4 regions of the Agrobacterium salinitolerans genome follow, and region 2 is predicted to be linked to each of the others. Evidence: riboswitches for the same ligand, from Rfam matches in the RefSeq annotation. Region 2 holds a riboswitch; each other region holds the start of a gene.
What was found. Region 2 has a riboswitch for cobalamin ahead of O9X91_RS09890 (ABC transporter substrate-binding protein). Riboswitches for the same ligand answer to the same signal wherever they lie in the genome.
Positions count from the first base shown of each region.

Region 1: it holds a riboswitch for cobalamin, as region 2 does, so the genes downstream of both, O9X91_RS21175 (CbtB domain-containing protein) here and O9X91_RS09890 (ABC transporter substrate-binding protein) in region 2, are expected to answer to the same signal.
Region 3: it holds a riboswitch for cobalamin, as region 2 does, so the genes downstream of both, nrdH (glutaredoxin-like protein NrdH) here and O9X91_RS09890 (ABC transporter substrate-binding protein) in region 2, are expected to answer to the same signal.
Region 4: it holds a riboswitch for cobalamin, as region 2 does, so the genes downstream of both, bluB (5,6-dimethylbenzimidazole synthase) here and O9X91_RS09890 (ABC transporter substrate-binding protein) in region 2, are expected to answer to the same signal.

Region 1 covers NZ_JAPZLN010000007.1:61,838-69,023, reverse strand. Annotated here, with positions in the region: gene O9X91_RS21220 (hypothetical protein) at 1-280, shown strand, start outside; gene dmeF (CDF family Co(II)/Ni(II) efflux transporter DmeF) at 291-1,286, opposite strand; gene dmeR (Ni(II)/Co(II)-sensing transcriptional repressor DmeR) at 1,364-1,636, opposite strand; gene O9X91_RS21205 (hypothetical protein) at 1,766-2,113, shown strand; gene O9X91_RS21200 (MerR family transcriptional regulator) at 2,174-2,587, shown strand; gene O9X91_RS21195 (GNAT family N-acetyltransferase) at 2,791-3,279, shown strand; gene O9X91_RS21190 (type 1 glutamine amidotransferase family protein) at 3,301-3,867, shown strand; gene O9X91_RS21185 (hypothetical protein) at 4,042-4,356, opposite strand; gene O9X91_RS21180 (CbtA family protein) at 4,361-5,071, opposite strand; gene O9X91_RS21175 (CbtB domain-containing protein) at 5,083-5,265, opposite strand; cobalamin riboswitch at 5,427-5,654, opposite strand; gene O9X91_RS21170 (cytochrome c) at 5,721-6,641, opposite strand; gene O9X91_RS21165 (c-type cytochrome) at 6,733-7,167, opposite strand.
Region 2 covers NZ_JAPZLN010000002.1:230,402-237,587, reverse strand. Annotated here, with positions in the region: gene O9X91_RS09900 (ABC transporter ATP-binding protein) at 1-117, opposite strand, end outside; gene O9X91_RS09895 (FecCD family ABC transporter permease) at 114-1,067, opposite strand; gene O9X91_RS09890 (ABC transporter substrate-binding protein) at 1,139-2,170, opposite strand; cobalamin riboswitch at 2,329-2,564, opposite strand; gene O9X91_RS09885 (GNAT family N-acetyltransferase) at 2,604-3,482, opposite strand; gene argE (acetylornithine deacetylase) at 3,686-4,810, shown strand; gene O9X91_RS09875 (2-hydroxyacid dehydrogenase) at 4,834-5,757, shown strand; gene O9X91_RS09870 (cupin domain-containing protein) at 5,784-6,140, shown strand; gene O9X91_RS09865 (aldehyde dehydrogenase family protein) at 6,330-7,186, shown strand, end outside.
Region 3 covers NZ_JAPZLN010000001.1:1,814,102-1,821,287, reverse strand. Annotated here, with positions in the region: gene recF (DNA replication/repair protein RecF) at 1-794, opposite strand, end outside; gene O9X91_RS08640 (alpha/beta hydrolase) at 946-2,058, shown strand; gene nrdF (class 1b ribonucleoside-diphosphate reductase subunit beta) at 2,088-3,062, opposite strand; gene nrdE (class 1b ribonucleoside-diphosphate reductase subunit alpha) at 3,079-5,265, opposite strand; gene nrdI (class Ib ribonucleoside-diphosphate reductase assembly flavoprotein NrdI) at 5,253-5,651, opposite strand; gene nrdH (glutaredoxin-like protein NrdH) at 5,664-5,885, opposite strand; cobalamin riboswitch at 6,142-6,365, opposite strand; gene O9X91_RS08615 (nucleoside triphosphate hydrolase) at 6,499-7,128, opposite strand; gene O9X91_RS08610 (ATP-binding cassette domain-containing protein) at 7,125-7,186, opposite strand, start outside.
Region 4 covers NZ_JAPZLN010000003.1:76,460-83,645, reverse strand. Annotated here, with positions in the region: gene O9X91_RS12375 (NADP-dependent malic enzyme) at 1-744, shown strand, start outside; gene O9X91_RS12370 (DUF2865 domain-containing protein) at 881-1,984, shown strand; gene bluB (5,6-dimethylbenzimidazole synthase) at 2,182-2,898, opposite strand; cobalamin riboswitch at 2,995-3,177, opposite strand; gene O9X91_RS12360 (TolB family protein) at 3,248-4,078, opposite strand; gene O9X91_RS12355 (glyoxalase superfamily protein) at 4,271-4,648, shown strand; gene O9X91_RS12350 (NAD+ synthase) at 4,875-6,554, opposite strand; gene O9X91_RS12345 (LTA synthase family protein) at 6,777-7,186, shown strand, end outside.

The sequences.
Region 1 (7,186 bases), on a different contig from region 2:
CGAAAGCAATATTGGCGGATATAATTATCAGGGTCGCATCCGCGACATCGAAAAAGCTGGCAGCGCGCAAAGTGCGCCGGAAGAGCAGGCCGTGAAGCGCGGCCCCGGCAACCCCACCGTTTCCAGCACCATTCTTTCCCAGTCGCTGGCCAATGTTCTGTGGGCCGTGGGCAATGGCAGCGCGCCCGCTTATCAGGAGACGGTCGCGGCCTCCGCCGAAGACACGGCGGAAGCCCAGGCTGAATGGGTGCGCAGCGCCTATTCGGAATATACCGAATAGGCGATTCCAATCAGGCCCTTGCCGGGCTGACCTCCACCGTCACATGCGACAGTTCATGTATGGCAGCAAGTTTCTGCTTATAAAAGGCCGGCGCTTTCGGCGCCCGCGAATGGATTGCCACAATGGCCGCATGGTGGCCGGGACCTACCTGCCAGACATGCAGGTCGGTGATACGATCTTCTTCCGTTTCCACACTTTCACGGATTTCCTGCGGCAGGTCGTCCGCCAGCGGCACCGCATCGACAAGCGTCGTTGCCGTGGAACGAATGAGCCCCCATGACCAGCGGGCAATGACCAGACCACCGACGATACCCATCAACGGGTCGAGAAAGTTCCAGCCGTTCCACTTGCCGAGCAGCAGTGCAACGATGGCAAGGACCGAGGTCAGCGCATCCGCCAGCACATGCAGATAGGCGGCGCGCAGATTATTGTCCCGCCCGCCCTTTGCACCCTGCTCCGCATGCGAACCGTGATCGTGGTGGGCATGGCTGCCATGGCCGTGATGGGCATGCGAGCCATGGCCGTGGCCATGATCGTGGTGATGGTCATCCTTCAACAGCACGGCGCTTACGAGATTGACGACAAGTCCGATGACGGCAACGAGAATCGCCTGGTTGAAATCGATCTCGACGGGGCTGATGAGGCGCAGGCCACTTTCAACCGCGATAAGCAGCGCCACCACGGCGAGCACGACGGCGCTGGCGAAACCGGCGAGATCGCCGAACTTGCCGGTGCCGAAGCTGAAGCGCGGATTGCGCGCCTCGCGCCTTGCATAGAGATAAGCGAGCGCCGAAATCAGCATTGCGCCCGCATGGGTGGACATATGCCATCCGTCAGCCGTCAGCGCCATGGAGCCGAACCAGTGGCCGGCGACAATCTCCGCCACCATCATGACGGTGGTCAATGCAATGACCATCCAGACGCGCCTTTCATTGCGCTCATGATTCTGACCGAGATAAATATGGTGATGCTCCGCCGTGGCGAAAGGCTCGGAAGTCGTCGTCATGTCGCTCAATCCTCTCTCGACTCTACCGGCGCTTCTCAGCTGTGCCGGCTTTTTCGGTTCTGCTGGCCTGCGTCGACCTACCGGATGTAGGTCTTCAGCACCTGGGCCAGCTCTTCCGCCGCCCGCGCCCTCTCGTCTTCATTTTCGGCATGAACGACATGTTCGTGCAGGTGCTCCTGCATCACCTCCCCGGTCAGGCCTGAAAGCGCGCCGCGCACGGAGGCGAGCAATTGCAGCACCTCACCGCAGGGCTTGGCCTCGTCCAATGCGCGCTCCACCGCCTCCATCTGCCCTTTCAGACGCCGGATGCGGGCCAGCAACTTGTCCTTGTTGCGGATCGTGTGGGACATATGCACCTCATATACTATAGGGGGGTATACTATATTTCGTCTACTTTTTGCACAAGGCGTGCATGACGCAATCTTCGGGAATGTTTCGGACCTTAAAAATGCCCCATCAGAACTAGGGGACTCACAGTCATGACGACTATCGCAGCAACCAGCAGCATCAATTTCGCCTCTCCGGTCCGCGGCATCGCGCCTGCGCACAACCGGGAGAGCCAGTCCACCACCGAGGCTTTGCAGGAGCTGACGCGGGCGGCCCATCGCGCCATTTCGGTGGCAGGCAATGTCGCCACTGCCGTAGCCCCGCTTGCCGGTGCCTCCGCCAGCCTGGCCGCTGCTCTCTGGAACATGGATAGCGGCGCTTCCGCCGCAACTGGCGCCAATGCTGACGTGGCCGCTTCCGCCCAGCCGGACATGGCAAGCCTCGAATCGCAGATTCTGAAGGCGCTGGCCCATGCTCTTGGCGTCAACGACGCCACTTGAGGCCATTGAACCGGGCGCGAAAAAGCCATATCTCTAGAGACTGGAGATATGGAGAAAGCCATGCTGTCCATCGGTGAACTATCGAAACGCACCGGCGTGAAGGTGCCGACGATCCGCTATTACGAGCAGATGGGCCTCATCCGCGAGGCGGATCGTTCGGAGGGAAACCAGCGCCGTTACGAGAAATCCGACCTCGAAAGGCTGACCTTCATCCGCCATGCGCGCGATCTCGGCCTCAACATTGATGCCATTCGCGAACTTATCGCGCTCAGTCAGCACCGGGAAATGCCGTGCGAGGGTGCGGATCGCATCGCCGCCGAACATCTTGCTGACGTGCGCGAGAAGATTGCCAGCCTGAAGAAGCTGGAACACGAGCTGGAACGCATCGTCTCCCATTGCCACGGCCATTCGATCGAGGATTGCTACGTCATCCGCGCGCTTTCCAACCACGGCATGTGCGAGGGCGAGCATTGAGCCGAAAACCGGGCTTGACAGAATATGGATTCGAGCGCATTGCATTTCCCATGATCAACGAACGCGCACCCATCTCCTGCTCGTATTTTTGGGCCTTCCTCTAAGGGCGGCTCGACAGATCATATTGTCAACAAGCCGCCGTCAGGCGGCTTTGTTGTTTTCAAACGTCCTGACGGCACCGATAAGACCAAAGGACCGAAAAAATGACCGAAGATAGCTCCCTGACACTGGAAAGACCGCCCGTCGTCATCATTCGCGGCGCGCGCAAGACCGATCTGCCCGAACTCAATGAGATGATCACGCTGCTTGCCTCCTACCATGGCGATGCGGCGGCGATCACGCCGGCGAAGCTTGAGCGCGACCTGTTCGGCGCCCTGCCCTGGGTGCATGGTCTCGTCGCCGAAGCCGATGGCGCGCTGATCGGTTACGCCCTGCTTCTGCCGCTCTACAGGGCGCAGGAAGGGCGGCGCGGACTGGAGCTGCATCATCTCTTCGTGCGTGACGGCCATCGCGGTCATGGCACCGGCCAGCATCTGGTTTCCCGCGCGCGGGATATCGCCAAGCGGCTCGGCTGCGATTATCTTTCCGTCAGCGCCACGACCGGCAATGTGGCGGCGCATCGTTTCTACGAAAACATGGATTTCGCGCCGCGGCCGGTTACCGGCATGCGCTACATGCAGTCCATCGCCTGATTAAAGCCCACGGAGACGGTCATGACACGGATCGCCATTGCGCTCGCGCAGGATTTTGCCGACTGGGAGCCGGCGCTGCTTACGGCGGCAGCGCGCAGCTATCTCGGCGTCGAAATCGTCTATGCCACCCCTGATGGTGGGCCGGTGACGTCGATGGGCGGGCTGAAGGTGACGCCGGACACATCCTATGATGCGCTTGATCCCGTTGACATCGATGCGCTCGTCATTCCCGGCGGTCTCAGCTGGGAAAAGGGAACGGCTGTCGATCTTGGCGGGCTGGTGCACCGGTTTCGCGACAGGGATCGGCTGGTGGCCGGCATCTGCGCGGCGGCAAGTGCGCTCGGCGGCACGGGTGTTCTGAACGATATCGCCCATACCGGCAATTCGCTGGCATCCCACAAGGCCTATCCGGCCTATCGCGGTGAGGCGCATTATCGCGATCAGCCCAAAGCGGTCAGCGATGGTGGCATCGTCACGGCACCCGGCAGCGCACCGGTGAGTTTCGCGGTGGAAATTCTGAAAAGCCTCGGCCTCTTTGGTCCGGAAGCCGAGGCGGAACTTCAGGTTTTTGCGGCGGAGCATCGCTGAGGCGCATCCGCCTCAATGCTTCACAACCCTCCACTTCCCCGTCACTCCAACCTTTAGCCGGAATCCAGCCAGCCTAAGTCCTTGGGCTGAAAAAGACTCTTCCCGCCGCGCAGACGCGCGTTGACGGGAACCCGGCTCAAGGCCGGGATGACGGTGGTGGGAATATGGAGCAAGTCAATATCGATCAAGCACCCGGCACACCCGCGCCGCCGAAGCATCGCCCTCACCTGCAATCGCACGGCGAATATCGCGGCTGTTCAGATGCAGGCTGCGACCCGCGGGCAAATTCGAGCGTTTTATCTTACTGAGCGCAGCAGCGATAAAAGCAGCCTGGTGTTCATGAAAGCAGGAGAGAGCCGCCTCGCGCCCCGGGATTGCCCCGAGGACGGCCTTGAAGGCAAGGCGGTGCACGGCGCAGAAAGCGCCGTGGCCGGGAACGGCAAAACGCAGCGCATCGAGCTCCTCACTCCATTCCGCTGCGTCGTGCATGGTTTCAAGCCTCTTGGAAGCGCTTCAGGAAAAACGCGCTCAACGTGCCAAGCAACGCCCAGAAGACGAAGCTGGTGATGGTGGCGGCAACGATGAACTGACGTTCCAGCGGCAGTGGCGCCAGCGCATGTTCGCCTTCCGGCGGCAGGGGGGCGCCCACCACATGCGGCGCGACGATCAGCACCAGCGCGAGCAGAGCTGCCCACGGTTCGCGGCGGAACGCGATCAGTGCAATGCCGCCCGCGGTTGCGGCAACGGTGGCGAGCCACCAGATCTGGCGCACCTCAAGGGCGGCGGCCGGGCTGCCCGGCAGTTCCGGCGGCAGGCCGATCATCGGGGCCAGCATGACGGCGGCAAAACCCGCAACGCCCCAGAGAAGGCCTTCGCGCCAGCCGGTATTGGTGCCGCGCAGCGACATGAGGCCGGTCAGCACCAGCGCATAACCGATGGCGGTCAAGACATTGGCGGCGACGGTATAGGCCGTGCGCTCAAAACCATCGGCGGGAGCCCAGGCCTCGTCATTGTGCTCATGGGCGGGAACGGCAGCGCCGGGCGCCGGCGCATCATGGCTGTGGGACGCTTCGCCGGCGCTTTCATAGGTTTCCGCCTGAAGGATGAGCGGCGTGGTGCCAAAAGCCTGCATGGCGGAAACGGCAAAGCCACCAAGGATACCGACGAGAATGGCGGTGAAGACGATATTGCGAAAAAACGACATGCCGTTTCCCCTCAATGGCAGGGGAAGGCATTGGCATGACGCGTGTCATGCGCGGCATTGTGAACGGCTTCCACATGGGAAAAGCCGACAAAACCGACGACGAACAGGCCAAGCACGATCGCTGTCAGCGACTGCGCGACGCTGGCTGTTTTTACGGAAACGGCTGAATTGGCCGTATTCAGGTTGGTGGACATGGTGACCCCTCTCCCGGCGCGACCCCGCGCCTTTAGATGCGGCCGAACGGCAAAGCCGCAGGACCGCATGCGATATACTTCACCACGGGGATACGAGACTGATACAGGGAGGCATTGATGCCACCACCCTGAAATTCCGCTCTTCCGGACACCCCGCCGGCATGGATATTTCCGCGATGGCAGGTCTCCTGGCTTACGGGTCAAAACCTGAAACACCTTCCCGGCATCGCCTTCGCCCTTGATGGAGGCGATATGGCTTGCCAGTGGCATTTCGTTTCAGGCTCTCCGCTCACAGTTGCGGGGGCAGCCACGAATGAGGATTTCTCCCTATCGTGTTCCCTTTTCACCTTCCGGAACGCCCGGAAGGAACCATCACGGACATGTTATCCGTCGGGCAGATGCAGGAGTCAATGGCAGGCCTGCTTTCGACCCGCGTGCCTCGCCTCGGCTGAGGGTTACCGCGCCGGAATGGCCTTGAGATAGGCGGCGATCGCATCGCGGTCTTCGGTGGTCAGATGCGCCATGTTCTGCTGCACCTTGACCATGGAGCCGCCGACGCTGTCGAATTCCGGCGTGAAGCCGGTTTCGAGATAGCTGGCAATATCGGCTTCGGCCCAGCTTCCGATGCTTTGCGAACCGGGGGTGATGTCGGGAATGCGGCCCTCGCCTTCCGGGTTGGGGCCACCGGCCAGCCATTTACCCGCAAGGAAACCACCGAGCGCGTCGCGGGGCGTATGGCATTCGCCGCAATGGCCCGGGCCCTCCACCAGATATTGGCCGCGCAGCAATTCGGCATTGGCATTGGCGAGTTCGACGCGCGGCGGTGCGGCGGGATCGAAATAAAGGAATTTCCAGCCGCCCAAGGCCATGCGCAGGTTGAACGGGAAAGGCAGGTCGTGATCCGGCGCGTCATTCTGGCTGGCGGGCAGAACCTTCAGATAACCGAAGAGATCGTTGATGTCCTTCTGCGTCATGCGAGCATAGGAAGCATAGGGAAAGGACGGGTAAAGATGTTCGCCGTTCCTGCCGACGCCGCGCGTCATCGCATCGCCGAATTCGGCCAGCGTCCAGCCGCCGATGCCGTGCTGCGGATCAGAGGAAATATTGGGAACATGAAAGGTGCCGAAAGGGCTTTTCAGCGCCTGCCCGCCCGAAAGCGTCAACAGCGCCTCGCCCTTCGCGTCGGGTGCTGCATGACAGCTTGCGCAGCCGCCCGCCCAGAACAGCGTTTCGCCATTGGCCAGATCCGGTTCGCCCAGGCTCACCCAATGGCTCGGCGCCTGCCGCTGCGGCGCGGTAACCCAGGCGAAAATGCCGTAGCCCGCAATGGCCGCGACGACGGCCCCGCCGACGAGTTTCGTCCAGATGGAGGACATGCCCCTCTCCCCATTCTCACCTGATCCGGTCAGATGTCTTTCGTGCCTTGAGAAAACGCCGCCGGGAAGCGGCGTTTTCAAAGTGCTGCGACTACTTCTTCAGACGATAAGTCTGGTGGCATGCGCCGCAATCGGCGCCGAGCGTCTTCATGGCGGTGGCGACGCCGGCCTGATCGGTGGGGAGATTGGCGAGAACCATGTCCGCATCCGTGCCGAGCTTGGCGGCCTTGGCCTTGAAGTCGTCGAAGTTTTCCCAGATGGCGGGAGCAGCCGCGCTGCCGGTCTCTGAGCCCACGGGGAACTGGTCCGGGAAAGCCTTGGCATTGGCGCCGATGGTGGTTACGGCAGTCTTGACGGTATCGGCGTCAAAGGGCTTTTCACCCTTGGAGATGGCGGCAAGCGAACCCATCGCCCCACCGATCTGCTTCATCATGCCTTCACGTTTTTCGACTTCGCCGGCAGCGTAGACCGCTCCGGCGCAAAGACAGCCGAACAACATGGCCGCCGTGATGGTTTTCAGTTTCATGCAACTCTCCTTGATTCCG
Region 2 (7,186 bases):
GGAACCGTTCGGTCCGATGACACCGAGAAACTCACCGGAACCGACATCGAGTGAAACGCCGCGCACGATGTCGATATTGCCGGCATGGAAATGCAGGTCGTGGGCGGACAGTTTCATGAACGCCCCCTCTTCTGCCCGAGGATGAAGGCAAAGGCGGGCGCGCCGACGAGCGCGGTGATGACGCCGATGGGCAGCACCTGGCCCGGAATGACGATGCGAGAGAGAATATCCGCGACGATCATGAAAACCGCGCCGGTCAGCGCTGTCACCGGCAGCAAGATACCATGGCGAACGCCGACGAAGATGCGCGCAGCATGCGGAATGACGAGGCCCACGAAGCCGATGGAGCCGACCAGCGACACCATCGCAGCCGTCATGATCGCCGAAACCGAGATCAGCACGGTATAGACCCAGCGCACCGGAATGCCGAGCGAGGCTGCGGCCTGACCGCCGAAGGCGAAGGCATCGAGCGCCCGCGCGTACCAGAGACAAACGATAAGGCCCGCAAGGCTGACCGGTAGCGCCAGCCAGACATCCGGCCAGCGCACGCCGGAAAGATTGCCGAGCAGCCAGAACATGATACCGCGCGCCTGTTCGGCATTGGCGGATTTGGTGACGATGAAGGAGGTCATGGCGTTGAACAGCTGCGAACCGGCAACGCCCGCCAGAATGATGGCACTGTTGCCATGCCCCGCCCGCACGGCCAGAAGGCTGACCAGCGAAAAAGCGACAAAAGCGCCGATGAGTGCGCCCGCCGGCATCGTCAGAAAGCCCGCGCCGAAGCCCAGAAGTGCCACGGCGACGGCACCGGTGGAGGCCCCAGCGGAGATGCCGAGAATATAGGGATCGGCAAGCGGATTGCGTAAAAGAGATTGCAGCACTGCTCCGGCGAGCGCCAGCGACGCCCCGCAGCAGGCGGCAACAACGGCGCGGCTGAGGCGGTAACTCCAGACGATGCCTTCATCCAGCGGTTCAAGCGGATAACCCGCGTGGAAAACGCGGTTGGCAATCGTCTTTGCTACAACATCCAAAGGGATGGCAGTCTCGCCGATGGCCGCCCCGGCCATCAGCGCGACGAGCAGCAGGGCGAGCGCGGCAAATGCCAGCCCCGCCCTACCAAGATGGGTGGTGAAACGGTTCACTTGGCGAGGCCAGCGGCCGAAATCGCCTCGGCCAGCGTTTCAATACCTTCGATGGTTCGAATGGTCGGGTTCATCGCCTGCGCATCCATCTCGAACACATGACCTTCCTTGACGGCGGGCATGATGCTGGCCACGGGATCGGTGGCGAGGAACTTCAGCTTGACGGCAATATCATCGGCGGGGAAACGGCGGCGGTCCATCTTGCCGGCGACGATGATGGACGGATTGGATTTGGCGATGGTTTCCCAGCCGACGGTCGGCCATTCTTCATCGCTTTCGATGACGTTCTTTAACCCCAGCGCGGACATGATGTAGCCGGGAGCGCCATTGCGACCTGCGACATAGGGATCGATATCCAGCTCGGCGCTCGAGAACCAGAAGACGGCGGAAAGCTTGCCATTGGCTGAGGCGATCTTGGCACGGGCGGCTTCTTCACGCTTCTTCAGGTCGGCGACGACCTCTTCACCGCGGTCCTGCACGTCGAAGATTTTGGCGAGGTCGCGGACTTCCTGATAGATCAACTCCATGGTGAAGCCGGTGTTGCGTACACCATCACCACCGCCGGAATTGTCCTTGCCGACGCAATCGGCAGGCGAGGTATAAACGGGAATACCGAGTTCGGCGAATTGCGCCGGCGTTCCGACAACACCCTCGGGACCGATCTGCCACTGGAACTGCGTCGTGACAAGGTCCGGCTTCTTGCCGACGACCGCCTCGAAGCTCGGATCATTATCGGCCAGTCGCTCGACCTTGGCATTGGCCTCCTCGTAGCCCTTCAGAACCGGACCGATCCACAGCGCCGTGCCGACGACCTTGTCCGCAACGCCAAGCAGGTAAAGAACCTCTGTCGTGCTCTGGCCAACGGAAACGGTGCGGGTGGGCGCCTGCTTGAAGGTGATCTCCTGACCGCAGCTGTTGATTGTCAGGGGATAGGTGGTTTCGGCGGCATTGGCGCCGACCACAGGCAAAACCGAAAGCACGGTGGCCAGAAAGCCGGCGTGAACCGGCAGGCGTCTAGAATGAAACATGTGTTCTCCAGTCGAAAGTAAAACTTATTCCAGAGCAGCAGGCGTCAGAACGCGCAGCAACAGCGGGACGTCTTGTACGGAGAACGGTAATAGGACGCAAACGAAATGTTATGAAATAACATTACAAAATCCTCCTCCGGGCTTCCCCGCCCGTAACGATGGTTCATATTTTGACGGCAGGTCTCCTGGCTCACGGATTTGCGTCTCTCATCTGCCTTCCCGTATTTCCGAAAAATACAGTGGCATGACGCCTTGAAGCGTCACGGGGATGAACGACAATCCGCTTACAGTTGCGGGGGCAGCCACGGCATTGGGCGAAAAAGATCGCCCGCACCATGTTCCCTATTAATCCCTTCGCCTTTCGGCTGCAGGAACCGTCGCTTTCTCACATAAGGGGCAAGAAGCGGGGCGTCAATTGCGATAGTGCCGCACCTCAGCACAAAGACGGGCCTGCCAGGGCGAAAATCTCTGCGGAACCGCAGCCTGCCGGTTGCGGCGCGCCTTTCGACATGGTGGTGAGCGTTTCGATCACCACCAGCCCGGATTGCGCCAGGAAGTCGGTCAGAAGACCGCTGTCACGCACGGCATCAAGACGGACAAGCTGACCGTCCAAATCGGAAAAATGCCGCCTGACCAGCGCGATGGCCGCCGTCTCGTCGCCCGCAACGACCGGGCCGACAATATGGCCCCGCCCCGCTGCGCGTCGCAATGCAAATGCCTCAAGACGATCCGCCTCAAACAGGCCATAACCCTCGTCTTCACGCAGGAGACGCTGCAGGACGCGCCGGCGCGAGACACCGAAAGCCGTCTCATCCAGATCCGCAACAGCGGACAAATGGTCCTCCGAAAGTGGCTCGATCCTCTGTTTCCTTCCGAGCGCCGGCATCTCGGGAAGGCAACGCACCTTGCCCCGAAGGAGATGTACTTTTTCCGTCTCTCCGGCAAAACCCAGCCCGGCAAACAACCGCCTCGACTCGTCCGTGGCGTTGAGCCTCAGGGATACGGCAGGGAATTTCGCCAGAAGCCGCCGCACCAGCCATGGTGCCACGCCCTGCCCCTGAAGGCGCGGCGAAACGATGACCATGCCGAGCGTCGCAAAACCCTCATCATAGCGAAACAGCATCGCAGTTGCGACAGCGCGGTCGATTTCGTCAAGCGCGGCAAGACCGACGCCACATTGACGCAGGAAACACCATTCATTCGCGTGATATCGCCACCCGACAGCCATGGAGAGGGCGTGCAGATGATCGGCCTCCACATCGGCGATATCCACGGTTCGTAACTCGAAACTATCGACCTTGAGCAGCTCCATGACAAACGGCTCTCATTTCCTCCAGCGCGGAACCTTGATCCCGGCAACCCAGCCCACGACATCCGAAGATAACCAGCCTTGCCGGCAGGAATTTTCCGAAAGCGCTGGAAGGACACAACAATCTACCGAAATCACCCCTATTTCAGCAGATAAACGCCGCAGGCCGCTCTAAGCTTTTCGGCGTTGAAGCGACGGAGACAGCCATGAACGCAATCGACATTCTGGAGCGTCTTGTCGGCTTCCCATCGGTCGTCGGAACCGCCAATGGCGATATCGCCGGATGGATCGCCGATTATCTGGAAAGCCACGGCGCGAAAGTATCGCTGCTTGCCGGCCCGGAGGGCGACCGCGTCAATCTCTTCGCGAGCTTCGGCCCGACGGATGTCGCCGGATACATCCTATCCGGCCATATGGATGTGGTACCTACCGGTGAGCCGGAATGGTCCTCCGATCCCTTCACGCTGAGAGCCGAAGGCGAGTGTCTTTACGGGCGCGGAACCACGGACATGAAAGGTTTTCTTGCCACGGTTCTCGCCGCTGCACCGGCATTTTCGCGCATGGCGTTGAAGCGGCCCGTGCATATTGCCTTTTCCTATGACGAGGAGGCGGGCTGTCGCGGCGTGCCGCACATGATCGCCCGATTGCCGGAACTATGCGCAAAACCGGCGGGCGCGATCATCGGCGAACCGAGCAATCTGCGCGCCGTGCGCGCCCACAAGGGCAAGGCCGCCGCACGCATCACTATTCGCGGCTGCTCCGGCCATTCCTCACGGCCGGATCAGGGCGTGAACGCCATTCATCTGATGACCGGCATCATGGCAAAGGCGGTCGAGACCGCACGGGCTCTCACGGAGGGGCCCTTCGAAGCGACGTTCGAGCCGCCCTATTCCTCCCTGCAGATCGGCACGGTGAAAGGCGGACAGGCGATCAATATCATCCCCGATCTCTGCGCCATCGAACTGGAAGCGCGGGCAATTGCCGGGGTATCGCCGGTGGCTCTGCTCCAGCCGGTGCGCGACGGCGTCGAAGCGCTTGCCGCCGAGGGCATCGACATTGAATGGACGCCGATGAGCGATTATCCGGCGCTGTCCCTTGCCGCCAATGCACCGCTCGTGAAGCTTCTGGAAGAATTGACCGACGCGCCATGCATCGCCGCCGTCAGCTACGGCACGGAGGCCGGGCTTTTTCAGGCGACTGGCATCGACGCTATCATCTGCGGCCCGGGCGATATCGGCCGCGCCCACAAGCCGAACGAATTCATAACGGTCGATGAACTGTCGGCTTGCCAGTCAATGCTGGAAACACTGGCGAACCGCTGCACGGTTTAAACCTTCGGAACCACGGATTTCAGATGACTTTCTTCTTCAATTCCGACGCGAAGCGCGGCGAGATTTTCCGGCAGGCTCTGGCCCGCGACCTGCCGGAACTGCCTTTTTCGATGGATGCAGCCAGCGTTGATCCGGATGCGGTTCGATACCTCATCACCTGGACTGTACCTGATGATATCGGCCGCTACCGCAATCTCGAAATCCTGTTTTCCATCGGTGCTGGCGTCGATCAGTTCCACATCGAAGCCGTCCCTGCGCATGTAAAAGTCGTGCGCATGGTGGATGACGGCATCATCCGCATGATGCAAGAATATGTGAGCCTCGGCGTGCTGGCGCTTCACCGCAACCTGCCGGTTTATTTGAAGCAGCAGCGCCAGCAACTCTGGAAGGCCCTGCCGCAGCGTCAGGCGGAAGAGTGCCGGGTGGGCGTTCTCGGCCTCGGCATGCTGGGCGTTGCGGCGCTGGAACAGCTGAAACCCTTCGGATTTCCGCTTTCTGGCTGGAGCCGCTCACCGCGCGAGATCGACGGCGTGACCTGCCATCATGGGGAAACCGGATTGGCCACCATCCTCTCGACAAGCGATATTCTCGTTTGCTTGCTACCGCTGACCGAAGAGACCACCGGGCTTTTGAACGGCGAACGTCTGGCGATGCTGCCCGAGGGCGCGGGGCTGGTTCATGCCGGGCGCGGCAAACAGCTCGACCACGACGCCCTTATCGATGCGCTGGATCGGGGCTTGCTTTCGGGCGCGATGATTGACGTCACCGATCCGGAACCGCTTCCGGAAAACCATGCCTTCTGGACCCATCCGAAAATTCTCCTGACGCCGCATATCGCCAGCGTCACCCAGCCGCATTCGGCAGCGCACACCGTTGTCGAGAACATCAAACGATACCAGTCCGGTCTCGAGCCGCTCGGCCTCGTTGATCGTAACCGCGGATATTAACCAACCCCTTCCAGGAAAGGACACCCATGCCGCTTCTCAAGACCATAGACACCAATCCCGCCTTCGAACCCAAGGCCTCCAAGGCCCTGCCTGAACGCCTCATCGCCGGCGACCCGGCCTTCAAGACCTGGGCGCTGGACGAAGCCCGCAACGGCACCGTCCACACCGGCATCTGGGAAGCCACCCCGGGCGAAACCCGATCCATCAAGGGCGAGACCTTCGAATTCTGCCATATTCTCGAAGGCGTCATCGAAATCACGCCGGAGGGCGGCGCGCCGCTGCGTTATACGGCGGGCGACAGCTTCGTCATGAAGCCGGGTTTCGTCGGCGTGTGGAAGACCATCGAGACCGTGCGCAAGATTTACGTCACCGTGAACGGATGAGCTGAGATCCTGCATTCCGGCATCGCCCGTGAGGGTTTGTGCCGGGAAAATGCCGGCGGACATACGCACCGAAGATTGCGCTGTCCGCCGGTGGCAAAACGGGATTTTCGTTCACCGCCCCCGCCAGAGTCGGCCGATGCTGCTTGCCATCAGGGACTAGGTTTGAGGCATGTCCACAGAGGGTTTCCCATGACGCTCAGCTTCGATCCAGACAGCCTGTCCTTGCCGATCGGCCATTTCATCGGCGGTCAGCTGATCCCGGCTCAAAACGGCATCGACATGCATCGCCCGTCGGACGGCGTCGAATATGGCGGCTGCCCCAGGGCGGATGCCGCGCTGGTCGATGAAGCGGTGCAGACCGCCAAGGCCGCGCTGAAAAGCAGCAACTGGGGCGGCGTTCGCCCGCGCGAACGCACGAAAGTTCTACAGCGCTGGGCCGACCTGATCGAGCAAGAAGCTGAGACGCTGGCAAAGATCGAAGCCTTGTCCTCCACGCGGCCGGTGGGCCAACTGATTGCCGGGGACATTGCCGTGACCGCCGAGCAGATCCGCTTCTTTGCCGAATTTGCCGACAAGGAAGGCGGCGATCTCGTGCCGACCGACGATACGAGCCTCGGCATGATCATGACCGAACCCTATGGCGTGGTCGGCGCGATTACCCCTTGGAATTTCCCCGTCTCCATGGCGGGCTGGAAACTCGGCCCGGCGCTCGCGGCCGGCAATGCCGTGGTGCTGAAACCATCGGAAATGACGCCTTTCTCCAGCATTTTCATGGCTGAACTGGCCATCAAGGCCGGCCTGCCCGCCGGCCTCATCAACATCGTACTCGGCGACGGGCCCGTGACGGGCAACGCCATCACCGGCCATCCCGAGATTTCCAAGGTCAGCTTCACCGGCTCGACCGCCGCCGGTGCCGCCATCATGGCCAATGTCGCCCGCACCGGCATCAAGCCCATGACGCTGGAACTCGGCGGCAAAAGCCCGCAGCTGGTCTTTGCCGATGCCGATATTGAAAAGGCGGCAGCAGCGATCGCCGGCAATATTCT
Region 3 (7,186 bases), on a different contig from region 2:
GTGCGGCCTGCGGCCGCGTCCCGATACCTGCCGTCCCGCAGCATAAGACCATATTCGTCTTCCAGATCGACAGCCGGACGGTTGAGCCTGTCATCCATAAAGCCGGCAAGCGACAGCGCCGCGGATGGGAAGGCTGCATTGCCAGCCCTTCCTTCGATCAGGGTCTTCAGCAGGCCGAGCATTTCATAACGGGCGACCGCCATGGAGATGCCGAGTTCCGCCATCTGTTTTTCAATGCCATCCAGCCAGACCGGATCAAAACGGCCTTCCGAAAGCAGGCGGTTGCGGCCACGCATGGCCTTTTCGAAATCGCTTGCGCGCCGGCCGTGACCCGGATCGAGCGACAGGACCAGCCGGTCGAGAAAACGCCGGCGGTCCGATGACGAACCGGTAAAGAGGCCATCCATGGCAGGCGTCAGCCACAGAACCCGCAAATGGTCGGTCAATTCATCGACGGACTTCACCGGCGTGCCGTTCAGCCGCAGGCGACGCGATACCACCTCGCCATCACCTTCGATCCCGGTGCCAATCGCGACCTCACCATCCATGCCCTCGACATCGGCGAAGATCGAAAACCCGGTTGCCTCTGCACCCACGCGGGTGACGTCGGACAGGACGGCACGGCGCAGGCCACGTCCCGGCGAAAGAAACGAAACCGCCTCCAGAAGGTTTGTCTTGCCGGAACCGTTGTCACCGGTCAGCACCACGTGGCGCCCATCAAGCACAAGTGCGGCGGCCGCATAGTTGCGGAAGTCCGTGAGTTTAAGTCGGGAAAGCGACACCTTGTTCGTCATCTTTACGGCCTAAAACGAAGCTGGCCGGATGGCAAGGTGGCGAATGCCCGAGCCCATCGACGAGCGTCAAAACCACGCGAATTATTCAGTAGTGGCAACTTTTTTAGCGGGCAGCTATTTATGGACTTTCGTTGTCACCGGTAACCCGTCCATGCGCCTCATTCTTTCTTTCGTTCTTATGATCAGCCTTCTGTCATCCTGCGCCGGACGGCCGGGAGCGGATGTGCTGCAAGCCGTCAATACAAGGGCGAAGGACGCTAAAATCGTTACGGCCTATGTGGCGAGTACGCGTGAAAAAAGCGAAGAGGCAAAAAAGGGGTTCAGCGCCCTTCGCGCGGCCGAGCCGAATTATGCCCGCTTCGATATTTCGATACCACCGACCCACAAGAGTGGAAAAATCGAATGGTCGACTGGAAAACCGGATGCCAAGAAGGATTTCGTCGTCACACAGGCGCAGATGCTGGATAGGGCGAGTTTCAACAGCGACCTCGGCGATATTACGCGATCCCGCAAGCAGATCGCGCTTTTTGTGCACGGCTATAACTACAGCTATCAGGAGGCGCTTTTCCGCGCAGCGCAGATGGCTGCCGATGCCAATCTCGATGGCGTTCCGCTGGTCTTTTCCTGGCCATCGCAGGCCAATGTCACAGGCTATGTGGCGGACAAGGAATCGGCGACTTATTCGCGCGATGCGCTTGCCAATCTGCTGACCGATCTTACGCGCCAGTCTCCACGCAAGAACATCGTCGTCTTCGGCCATAGTATGGGCGGTTGGCTGGTCATGGAAGCGTTGCGACAGTTGCGCTTCGAGGGCAGAAACGACGTCATCGCAAAGCTGCAGGTGGTTCTGGCCGCCCCAGATATCGATGCCGATGTCTTCCGCAAGCAGATCGACGTGGTTGGACGCCTAAACCCACCACTCACAGTCCTCGTGTCCAAGGACGACCGCGCCCTGAAAGCGTCTTCTATACTGGGCGCAGACGTGACACGGATTGGCGCACTGGATGTCACCGATCCAAAGGTCCAGGAAGCCGCCCTGAAAGAAGGGGTTCAGTTCGTGGATATCTCCAACCTCAAGGCATCTGACCCGCTCAACCATGACCGCTATGCCGCGCTGGCGTCGCTGGTGCCGCAGCTGGAAGCAAGCCGGAACGGCAACGGCCAAAATGGCATAGGCCGCGCAGGCGCCTTCGTGTTCGATGCAATCGGCGCAACCGTCTCCAGCCCCTTCCGGCTTGCGAGCCAGGTGGTGAACCCGCAATAGTGTGCGGGCTCGTGCTGACAGTTCCGGCTTCAGAAATCCCAGTCTTCATCCTCGGTGGCGACCGCCTTGCCGATGACATAGGACGAACCGGAGCCTGAGAAGAAGTCGTGATTTTCATCGGCATTGGGCGAGAGCGCCGAGAGAATCGCCGGGTTGACCCGGCAGGCCTCGGCCGGAAACAGCGCCTCATAACCCAGATTCATAAGGGCCTTGTTGGCGTTGTAATGCAGGAACTGCTTGACGTCTTCGGTCAGGCCGACGCCGTCATAGAGGTCTTCGGTGTATTTTGCCTCGTTGTCGTAGAGCTCGAGCAGGAGATCGAAAGCAAAATCCTTGATCTCCTGTCTTTGCGCCTCGCCAAGACGGTCCAGCGCCCGCTGGAACTTGTAACCGATATAATAGCCGTGCACGGCCTCATCGCGGATGATGAGGCGGATCAAATCCGCCGTGTTGGTAAGCTTGGCGCGGCTTGACCAGAACATCGGCAGATAGAAGCCGGAATAGAACAGGAAGCTTTCCAGAAAGACGCTGGCGATCTTTTTCTTCAGCGGATCGCCGCTGTCATATTCCCGCATGATGATCGCGGACTTGCGTTGCAGAAACTCGTTTTCCTCCGACCAGCGATAGGCGTCGTCAACGTCAGGCGTGGGGCACAGCGTCGAGAAAATCGACGAATAGGAACGGGCGTGCACCGCCTCCATGAAGGAGATATTCGAAAGCACGGCCTCCTCATGCGGCGTCGCCGAATCCGGCATCAGGCGCACGGCGCCGACGCCGTTCTGGATAGTGTCGAGCAATGTCAGCCCGGTGAAGACACGGATCGTCAGTTTCTGCTCTTCCGGCTTCAACGTCCCCCAGGAGGGGATGTCATTGGAAAGCGGCACCTTTTCCGGCAGCCAGAAGTTCGAGGTCAGGCGGTTCCAGACTTCGAGGTCTTTTTCGTCCTCAACGCGGTTCCAGTTGACCGCGCGGATACGGGACGCGGGTTTTACGGCGATATTCATTCTTTTGTCCCTCAAATCAGAGCGTGCAGGAAACGCAGCCCTGAACCTGCGTGCCTTCCAGCGCCATCTGGCGCAAACGGATGTAATAGATGGTCTTTATGCCCTTTTTCCAGGCATAGATCTGCGCGCGGTTGATATCGCGCGTCGTCGCCGTATCGCGGAAGAACAGCGTCAGCGACAGGCCCTGATCGACATGCTGGGTGGCCGCCGCATAGGTGTCGATGATCTTTTCCGGGCCGATCTCATAGGCATCCTGATAATATTCGAGATTGTCGTTCGAGAGATAGGAAGCCGGATAATAAACGCGGCCGATCTTGCCCTCTTTGCGGATTTCGATCTTCGAGACAATCGGATGAATGGAAGAGGTGGAGTGGTTGATATAGGAGATCGAACCCGTTGGCGGTACGGCCTGCAGGTTCTGGTTATAGAGACCTGATGCCATCACGTCCTGCTTCAGTGCCTTCCAGTCGTCCTGTGTCGGAATGGCAATGCCGGCCTTTTCGAAGAGCTCACGGACCTTTTCCGTCGCGGGCAGCCATTCCCGGTCGGTATATTTGTCGAAATAGTCGCCCGAGGCATATTTGGAGTTCTCAAAGCCCTTGAAGCTCTGGCCCCGTTCTACGGCCAGCCGATTGCTGGCACGGATGGCGTGATAGGTGACGGTGTAGAAGTAGATATTGGTGAAATCGACGCCTTCTTCGGAGCCATAAAAGATGCGTTCGCGCGCCAGATAACCGTGCAGGTTCATCTGGCCGAGGCCGATAGCGTGGCTCGCATCATTGCCCTTTTCCACCGAGGGAACGGAGGAAATGTGGCTCATATCCGATACCGCCGTCAGCGCCCGGATGGAGGTCTCGATGGTCTTGCCGAAATCGGCCGAATCCATTGCCGCAGCAATGTTGAGCGAGCCGAGATTGCAGGAAATATCCTTGCCCATTTGGCTATAGGAGAGATCGGCGTTGAACTCGCTCGCTTCGCTGACCTGCAGGATTTCCGAGCAGAGATTGCTCATGCTGATACGGCCGGCAATCGGATTGGCGCGGTTCACCGTATCTTCGAACATGATGTAGGGGTAACCGCTCTCGAACTGGATTTCGGCGATCACCTGGAAGAATTCGCGCGCCTTGATCTTCTTCTTACGGATACGGCTGTCGGCTACCATTTCATGGTATTTTTCGGTGACCGAGATTTCGGTGAAAGGCACGCCATAGATCCGCTCCACATCATAGGGCGAAAACAGATACATATCCTCATTATTGCGGGCGAGTTCGAAGGTGATATCGGGGATCACCACGCCGAGCGATAGCGTCTTGATGCGGATTTTCTCGTCGGCATTTTCACGCTTGGTATCGAGGAAGCGCATGATATCCGGGTGGTGGGCGTGCAGATAGACCGCGCCGGCACCCTGGCGCGCGCCAAGCTGGTTGGCATAGGAAAAGCTGTCTTCCAGCAGCTTCATCACGGGAATGACGCCGGATGACTGGTTTTCGATCTGCTTGATCGGCGCGCCGGCCTCGCGAATATTGGTCAAGGACAGGGCCACGCCGCCGCCGCGCTTGGAAAGCTGCAACGCCGAATTGATGGAGCGGCCGATGCTTTCCATATTGTCTTCCACACGCAGCAGAAAACACGAGACCAGCTCGCCGCGGCTCTTCTTGCCGGCGTTGAGGAATGTTGGGGTTGCCGGCTGGAAGCGGCCGGAAATGATCTCATCGACCAGATTGCGGGCAAGCTGCTCATCACCGCGTGCAAGGGCCAGCGCCACCATGCAGACGCGATCCTCGTAACGCTCGAGGTAACGTTTTCCGTCGAAAGTCTTCAGCGTGTAGGAGGTATAATATTTGAACGCCCCGAGAAATGTCGGAAAGCGGAATTTCCGGGCATAGGCTTCGTCATAGAGGTCGCGAACGAAATTGAAGGAGTACTGGTCCAGTACCTCCTGCTCGTAATATCCTTCCGCCACCAGATAATCGAGCTTTTCCCTGAGATTATGGAAAAACACAGTGTTCTGGTTGACGTGCTGGAGAAAATATTGCCGGGCAGCCAGGCGATCCTTGTCGAGCTGGATTTTCCCGTTCTCGTCATAAAGGTTCAACATCGCGTTCAGCGCGTGGTAGTCCAGAGCCGCATCAACCGGTTTCTGGCTTGCGGCTACGGGCTGTTTGGCATCCTTGCGCAGCGCGCTTGAGGTCAGCGTGTCCAAAATCGTTCCAATCCATGTTTGACGTTGGCGACATCTTCTTCCGTGCCGAGAAGCTCGAAACGATAGAGAAACGGCACAGCGCATTTACGCGAGACGATATCTCCGGCGGATGCGAAAGCTGCGCCAAAATTCGTGTTGCCCGCCGCGATGACGCCGCGAATGAGATTTCGGTTGGAGGGCTCGTTCAAAAACCGGATGACCGGTTTCGGCACGGCCCCTTTTGTACCGCCACCCCCATAGGTGGGGGTGACGAGCACATAGGGCTCGGACACGTGGGGAACATCTTCCTCAACGCCAAGCGGCAGGCGAAACAATCGCCGTCCCAGTTTCAGAAGGAAACGATGGGTGTTTTCAGAACGGCTGGAATAATAGACGATCAGGCCCATCGCCCTGCCGCCTCAGCTGATTGCGCCGATCATATCCGGCCGGAAACCCGCCCAATGGCGTTCGCCGGCAACGACAACCGGAACCTGCATGTAACCGAGGCCACGAACATGATCGAGCGCGTCAGCATCTTCGGAAATATCGATGATCTCATAGGGAACGCCGATGCGGTCGAGGGCGCGGTAAGTGGCAGTGCATTGGACGCAGGCCGGCTTGCTGTAAACGGTGACGGTCATAATTTCCTCTCTCGAAGCCGGTTGCGGACACGGCTCAACATTGCCGATTGCAATCGCAATCGGGCGGCGATGGATCTTTCATTAGGGTGGGCGTGCGCAGCTTTTAGCCGCGTAAAATCACTCTCTACGCCGACGAGCGCAGCAACTCAAACAAATGCACTGGCATGACTTCACCCCGAAGCTTGTTCTGGAGGGGGCAGAAAAGGGCGCACGCAAATCATTTGCGTCAGACACCTTCCTCCGGACACCCCGCCCGTGGACGTTTGCGCTCAAGGCAGGTCTCCTGACTTGCGGGTCACAACATCTATTCCAGTCTTCCCGGTGCGCTAAGCTCCAGTGACCCAAATCGGAACGATGCTCGCCGCTTACAGTTGCGGGGGCAGTTTCGGCCTTGCTTCGCCCTGATGGCGTCACGCACCGAATTCCCGTCTTAGCTCCCAATCCTTGCGAATCGGAAGAACCTCGAACACCACATATAGTATATGAGGATTTTTTTGCGTCAATGAATAGACACAGGAAAGCCCTACCCTGTGGATCAAAAAGATTCAACACATGGTTAACAACGACTTAACAGCACATGCGTGCCGTTGCTCAAAGAGAGAAAAGCGTTAATCTATTCCCAGATATCGATGCGAATATCGGCGGGACGGGCGTTTTCGATCACCCTTTTTCCGTTGGGAAGATCGTTTTCGAACAGTTTGGCGTGGATTTGAGTGGCATCGAGGCCATAACCCTGCCATCTGTTGCGCAGTCTCTCTTCAAGCACCGCGACGGATGGACCCACAAAAATAGTGAGATCGAAGCTGCCGGCCAGTGTCGTCCAGGGCGCCTCGTTGAGCAGCAGATAATTGCCTTCGGCAAGGATCAGGCGCGTGTCCGGCGCAATCGCTCGGGCAGAGGCAATGGCGATTTCGCGGGAGCGGTCGAAAACCGGGACAAGAACTTCCTTGCCCCCCTTACGAACGGCGGAGACGATATCAAGGAAACCGCGCACGTCGAATGTTTCGGGCGCGCCCTTTCGCGGCAGCAGCCCCCGTTCTTCAAGAATGCCATTGTCCATATGGAAGCCGTCCATGGGCAGGACGGCGGCCGTTTCGCCTCGTGCGAGCAAAGCATCACAAAGCGCATCTGCCAGCGTGGATTTGCCGGCCCCAGGGGGACCGGCAATGGCGACGATAAAACGGGATTTACCTTCTGCCCGCCGAAGAACATCCTCGGCGATCGTTTCAAGCTTCAGCGTCATGCGGCAAGCGTTTCCTTCGGCGCTTCCTTGGCACCGGTCATGAAGGCGACGGCATCCG
Region 4 (7,186 bases), on a different contig from region 2:
GATGATTATTTCGCCCTCGTCGGCCGCGTCGGCATCAACCCGGAAGCGGCGCGCACCATCGTGCGCACCAACACGACCGTCATTGGTGCGCTTTCCGTCAAGCGCGGCGAAGCCGATGCGCTGATCTGCGGCCTCGAAGGCCGTTACGACCGCCATCTGCGCGACGTGAACCAGATCATCGGCAAGCAGGAAGGCGTGCGTTCCTTCGCGGGCTTGAGCCTGCTCATCACCCAGCAGGGTGCGCTCTTCCTCACCGATACTTTCGTGAACTATGACCCGACCTCCGAGGAAGTGGCGGAAATGGCCATTCTCGCGGCCAAGGAAATCCGCCGCTTCGGCATCACGCCGAAAATAGCACTCGCCAGCCACTCCAATTTCGGCTCGCGTGATTCCGAAAGCGCCCGCAAGATGCGCCGCGCCCTGAAGATCGTGCAGGAAGCCGCACCGGAACTGGAAGTGGACGGCGAAATGCAGGGCGGCTCGGCGCTGTCGGAAGCACTGCGCAAACGCGCCATGCCCAACAGCGTGCTGACCGGCGAAGCAAACCTGCTGGTCTTCCCGAACCTCGATGCCGCCAATATCACGCTCGGCGTCACCCGCACCTTGACGGAAGGCCTGCATGTCGGCCCGATCCTGCTCGGCACGGCCCTGCCCGCCCATATCCTGTCGCCCAGCGTCACCTCGCGCGGCGTCGTCAACATGGCAGCCTTTGCCGTGGTGCAGGCCTCGCACCCTTCGGTGTGATAGAGGCCGCATTAACGCAATTTTGAACAGGCTGTTGCCGCATTGCGGCAACAGCCTATGTTATCTTCCTGAAACACGGATTTCCTGAAGCATAACACCCCTGCCACCGGCCGGGGACATCGAACGGATCGAACAATTGACCCGCCGCAGCCGCATCATCGGCCTCCTGCTTCCCCTTGTTCTCATGGCTCCTGCCGCCGCTTCTGCGGATCAGGTCTGCGATACGCTTTATGGCCAGTTGCGCGAGCCGCCGCGCGTCATCGGCAATACGGCCGAGGTGCGGCGTTACGCCAATGCGCTTGCCCGCCAGAACATTGTCATCCGCAAGATCAGGAACGACCTGCGCGGCTATGGCTGCTCATCCGGCAGCGTCATTGTCTATGGCAATCCCAATGCCGGTCTCTGCGCCGAGATTGGCGATGCGCTGGCGGAAGCTGAAGCCGAGCGTGATGCGATCATCCGCGACCGCGACGACGCCATGGCGGCCGCGCGTGACAACGACGGCGACATCAGGCGTCAGCGCATCCTCGCCGCCCTCGATGCCAATGGCTGCAACACCGTACCGCAAACGGAAACGCAATTGCCGCCGCCTCGGGATGTGACGCGTTATCCCGACGCCTTCCGACACAATGGCGACGAGCCGGGACAAGCGGGGCTTTCGCCCTATCCCAACGCCGCCGCCGAGGGCGGACTTCGCACCCTCTGCGTGCGCACCTGCGACGGCTCGTTTTTCCCCATCGCCTCCAACGCCTCACCGCTCGATTTCCGCACCCAGGCGGAGCAGTGCGAGAAAATGTGTCCGGGGACGGAGACCGAACTCTATTTCCACTCCATGACGGATCAGGAAACATCAGACATGGTTTCCGCTGAAACCGGCAAACCCTACAAGGATTTGCCCACGGCCTTCGCCTACCGCAATTCGTCAGTGAAAGCACCCGGCTGCGCCTGCAATATGGCCGCCTATCACGAGGAGATGCAAAAACAGGAAGAGGCCGCCCGGCCGCAAGCCGAAAAGCCCTATTCCGGCATCACCACCATCCCATCATCCCAAAGTGACAAGTCGCAGAACCCCACCGAACAGCAACAGGCCGCAAAACCGCCTGAGCAGCCCGTTCCCGAACGCGACTACGATCCGAACGACACCAGGGTGCGCGTCATCGGCCCCAAATTCCTGCCGGACCAGACAGGCCGGATCGATCTGAAGAACCCGGCGCTGAAGGGCATTCAGCCGCAGCAGTGAAATCTCTTGCGCGCGCGTAATGGGGCGAGCGCGCGACCCTTGTTTCTTCTCCCCGCCGGGGAGAAGTCCGCGGCAGCGGGATGAGGGGGCGACGTCGGCGATATTCGGAGAGCTGGCCCCCTCATCCGACCCTTCGGGCCACCTTCTCCCCATCCGGGGAGAAGAAACGATAGGCGACGCTATGCGCATCTCATCCCTTACCGCCCACCCCAGCGATTGCGAAACACCAGCTCCTCCAGCGGCACGCGCTGCCGCCAACCCTTCACCGCCAGTTCCGGCTCGGTATAGAGCGTGTCGACCCGGCCGAGACACAGCCATGCGACGATTTCGATATGCTCGGGTATATCGAGAATGGCGCGAATATCGCTGTCATGGAAAATGCTGACCCAGCCGACACCGATGCCTTCGACACGGGCGGCAAGCCAGAGGTTCTGGATGGCGCAGACGGTGGAATAAACGTCCGTGCGCGGATTGTGGGTGCGGCCCAGCACCACCTTGCCGCCGCGTGTCGGATCGCAGGTGACGCAGATGCTGAGCGGGGCCTTGCGGATGCCCTCAAGCTTCAGGCTGCGATAAAGCGCCTGCTTTTCGCCCGTAAACATCGCCGCCGCCTCCTCATTGGCGCGGCTGAAGGCCACAAAGGCCGCCTGGCGCACGGCGCCATCGGTGACGAGGGTGAAATTCCATGGCTGCATGAAACCGACCGAAGGTGCGGAATGCGCCGCCTTCAAAAGGCGCTCGACGAGATCATCCGGCAGCGGGTCCGGCAGGAACTGGTCGCGCACATCACGGCGCGTCTCGATGGCGCGGTAGATCGCCTCGCGCTCCTCCCGGGAAAACGGGCGGGCGGGCGAAAGCGCGTGATCGAATGGATTGACCTCGGACGATGTGGTGCCAGGCGGTTCGGTCGGCATCGTTTATCCCCAACAATGCGGGCGCGCCGATGCAGAAACCATACCGGTTCCGCCGCGACGACGCGCTTTTTCAGCAACCTGCCGCCGTCCGCGCGGTTCGGTCTATCCTGTCAGGCCGGTCTTCTGACTAGGCTTCATCCGCCCCTTTCGCCTTCCCGAATAACTTCAGTGGCATGAGAAAAAGAGCATCCGCCTCACAGCGTTGGGCACGTTCCGGTCTTTCACCGGATTCCCGATTCTCCCGCCGCAAGGGCGGGCACCTGACGGGAGAAGCTATGGGCAAAAAAGCTTGCGAATGCAAGTATCCTGCGGGTGGTGCGGCAATGTGGCCTGCTGCACCTTACCGTCATCATGCCACCGGGAAATACCTGACATACGCAAACTCATCGCCATCAGGTGACCAATTGGGCGAGTTCATCGTGCCCTGCCCGCCGAACAGGTCGAACAGCGTTTCGACATTGCCGCCATCCATATCCATCAGCCGCACCCGCACATCCAGATCGCGCGGATGGTCGAAGACATCGGCGTCATAAGAAACGAACACCACCTTGTCGCCCTTCGGAGACGGATGCGGGAACCAGTCGCCATAAGCGCTGTCGGTGATGCGCTCGACGGCGGAGCCGTCCACACGCACCCGCCAGATCTGCATGCGCCCGGTACGGCTGGAATTGAAATAAATCCATTCGCCGTCGGGCGAATAATCCGGCCCGTCATTGCGGCCCTCACCATGGGTGAGACGTGTTTCGACACCGCTGTCTATGTCCATGGAATAGATATCGAAAACCTGATCGCGAATGCCGCAATAGGCAAAACCTTTCCCATCCGGCGACCAGCCGTGCCAGTAGGAAGGCAGGTTCTTCGTCATCAGCCGCGGCGCGCCGCCCGCCGAAGGCAGCAGATAGATGGCGCTCTTGCCGAATTCCACCTTGTCGGAAATGGCGTAGAGCGAACCGTCGGGCGAAATGCCGTGGTCGTTGTTGCAGAGTGTGGCAAAGCCGGTATCGACCTTTTCCGGCGACACATCACCGGCAAGAGACAGGCGATACAGCAGTCCTTCGCTGTTCAGCAGGAGATAGTGTCCATCCGGCGACCAGTTCGGCGCTTCGAAGAGATCAGGCGTCTGCCACACCACCCGCATCTGGCGGGTGCGGATGTTGAAGATTTCGATGGAGCTGCGCATTCTGCCTCCCGGGCGTGTCCGTGTTCTCATTCAAAACGCTTGGTGACGCAGACATTCCGTTTGCATCCACCATGGCCTTGATTATGATCCTAGGGCGGCAGGCACCGTCCTGCAAATTCAAACCGGAAAAAACGCCAGCGCTCCGGCACCGTCCGTGGCCCTCCCCGTTTCTCCCAGATCCGAGGTTCCGCGATGAATTCCATCGCCGATCACGGCATCCGCTTCGGCCGGATCGCCGCAATGCTCCCTGTCAAAAACATCGAAAAGGCCCATGATTTTTACGTTGGCGTGCTCGGTTTCGAAAAGACCTTCGAAAACGGCAACCCCGTCGGCTTCATGATCCTCAAACAGGGCAATGCCGAGCTGCATCTGACATTGCAGCCCACCCACAAAGCGGCACCCTTCAATGTGGCGCATATGATGGTGAGCGATGTGGACGCGCTGCATGCGCTCTGCAAGAGCCAGGGCTTGCGCATTATCAAGGGCCTGCAGGACAAGGATTATGGGCTCCGGGCCTTTGTCTTTGAAGACCCTGACGGCAACCGCATCGATGTGGGGCAGGTTATTTGAAGTGATCGGGCGGCGCGGGGTTTTCCTCGCGCCGTCTGTTCAAATACGTAGGCTTATTCTGGACCGAGCGCATGCCACTTGTTTCTTCTCCCCGCCGGGGAGAAGTCCGCGGCAGCGGGATGAGGGGGCGAGCGTCAATATATACGGAGGGGTTGCCCCCTCATCCGACCCTTCGGGCCACCTTCTCCCCCGCGGGGAGAAGAACCTACCCGCATCGCCCCTTCGACTACCGATCCCGGAAACGGTTGGTAATCGGATAACGCCGGTCACGCCCAAAATTCTTCTTGGTAATCTTCACACCCGGGGCCGATTGCCGGCGCTTGTATTCGGCGAGGTAAAGCAGATGCTCCACCCGGTGCACGGTCGCAATATCATGCCCGCGCGCCAGAATTTCCTCGACCGACATTTCCTTCTCCACAAGGCATTCCAGAATGTCATCCAGCACCGGATAGGGCGGCAGCGAATCCTGGTCGGTCTGGTTGGGGCGCAATTCGGCCGAGGGTGCCTTGGAAAGGATATTGGCGGGGATCACCTCGCCGGAAGGGCCGAGAGCGCCCGGCGGCACATGGGCATTGCGCCAGCTGGAAATGGCGTAGACCTGCATCTTGTAGAGGTCCTTGATGGGGTTGAAACCGCCATTCATGTCGCCGTAAAGCGTGGCGTAACCCACTGACATTTCCGACTTGTTGCCGGTCGTTACCACCATCGAGCCGAACTTGTTCGAAACGGCCATCAAAATGGTGCCGCGTGTGCGGCTCTGCAGGTTTTCTTCGGTAATGCCCTCTTCCGTACCCTCAAAAAGTTCGGAAAGCGCCGACAGGAAACCCTCAACCGGCTCGACGATCGGCACGATATCATAACGGCAGCCGAGCGCTTTCGCACAATCGGCGGCGTCCTTCAGCGATTCTTCTGAGGTATAACGGTAAGGCAGCATGATGCAGCGCACCCGCTCCTCGCCCAGCGCATCGACGGCAAGGGCGGCGCAGATCGCCGAATCGATGCCGCCGGAAAGGCCGAGAACCACGCTCTTGAAGCCGTTCTTGTTGACGTAGTCACGGAAACCCAGCATGCAGGCGCGGTAATCCGCCTCCTCGCCTTCAGGGATTTTCGAGAATGGACCGCTCTCGCAGCGCCAGCCGTCAGCAGTACGCTTCCAGTCGGTGACCGCAAGCGTGGCCTCGAACTGGCTCATCTGGAAGGCAAGCGTCTTGTCGGCATTAAAGGCGAAACTCGCGCCGTCGAACACCAGTTCGTCCTGCCCGCCCAACTGGTTGGCGAAGACGAGAGGCAGACCGCTTTCGATAACCTGCCGCAGCGCCACCTGATGGCGCACATCCAGCTTGCCGCGATAATAGGGCGAACCGTTCGGCACCAGCAGGATTTCCGCCCCGCTTTCGGCGAGTGTTTCACAGACACCCATGTCGTTCCAGATTTCCTCGCAGATCGGAATGCCGATCCGCACGCCACGGAAATTATAAGGCCCGGAAATCGACCCTTCAGAGAAAACCCGCTTCTCGTCGAACTCGCCGTAATTCGGCAGGTCGATCTTGTCGCGCAGCGCGACGATCTTTCCGCCATCCAGCAGCGCCACGGAATTGTGCCGGCCCGTCTCGCCCTGTCGCGGAAAGCCGATGACCACGCCCGGCCCGCCATCGGCGGTCTCCGCCGCCAGCTCTTCCACCGCTTTCAGGCAGGCTTTCAGGAAAGCCGGCTTCAGCACCAAGTCTTCCGGCGGATAGCCGGATATGAACAGCTCCGTCAGGAGCAGAAGATCGGCGCCCTGCGTCGCCGCATCGGCCCTTGCCTCGCGCGCCTTGGCGAGATTGCCCGCCACGTCGCCAACGGTGGGATTGAACTGCCCGACGGCAATCCGGAGATGGTTCTCTATATCGTGTCTGTCGCTCATGGCTTTTCAATACCGCGCCCGTGGCCGCTCCGCAACGCGGCAATTGCATGGCGGCGCCCGTTACGCTTCGGCCGCGCGCCTTCACGCTAAGGTTATCGCCGCACCGGCCAGACTCTTCAAAGTTCATGTCGCGTTCATCGCGCTTATGTGACAGTTACATGACACTTTTGCGACACCCGATTCACCTCCCTGGATCGGTCGTGCCGCCTGCAATACCGGAGTATGGGTTTGAAACATTCGGCGCCAAAAACAACGGCTTCCGAAAAGGCTGGTTTCGTCTTTTCGCCTGCATGGACAAGGAGCCTTTCCAAGCTTTCGGGCACGGCCTATACGCTTGCCAATCTGACGGTCGCGTCCGTCGTGCTGGTTGTGGCGCTGGAGTGGATCGCGCGGGGCTCGCTCACCGATGTCGGCGCTTTCCTCACCTCCTCCGCCCGCCCCGGAATGACCACCATTGCCGCCGTGCTCGCCCTCCTCGTGGCACTGGATGCACTTCTTGGCAGGCGTTACCTGTCGCTGATCGCGCTTGCGCCGCTCTGCGCGCTGACGGGGCTGATTTCGGCGCAGAAGCAGACCTATCTCTCCGATCCTCTTTATCCATCCGACCTCTTATTCGGCCGCCAGATCCTCGA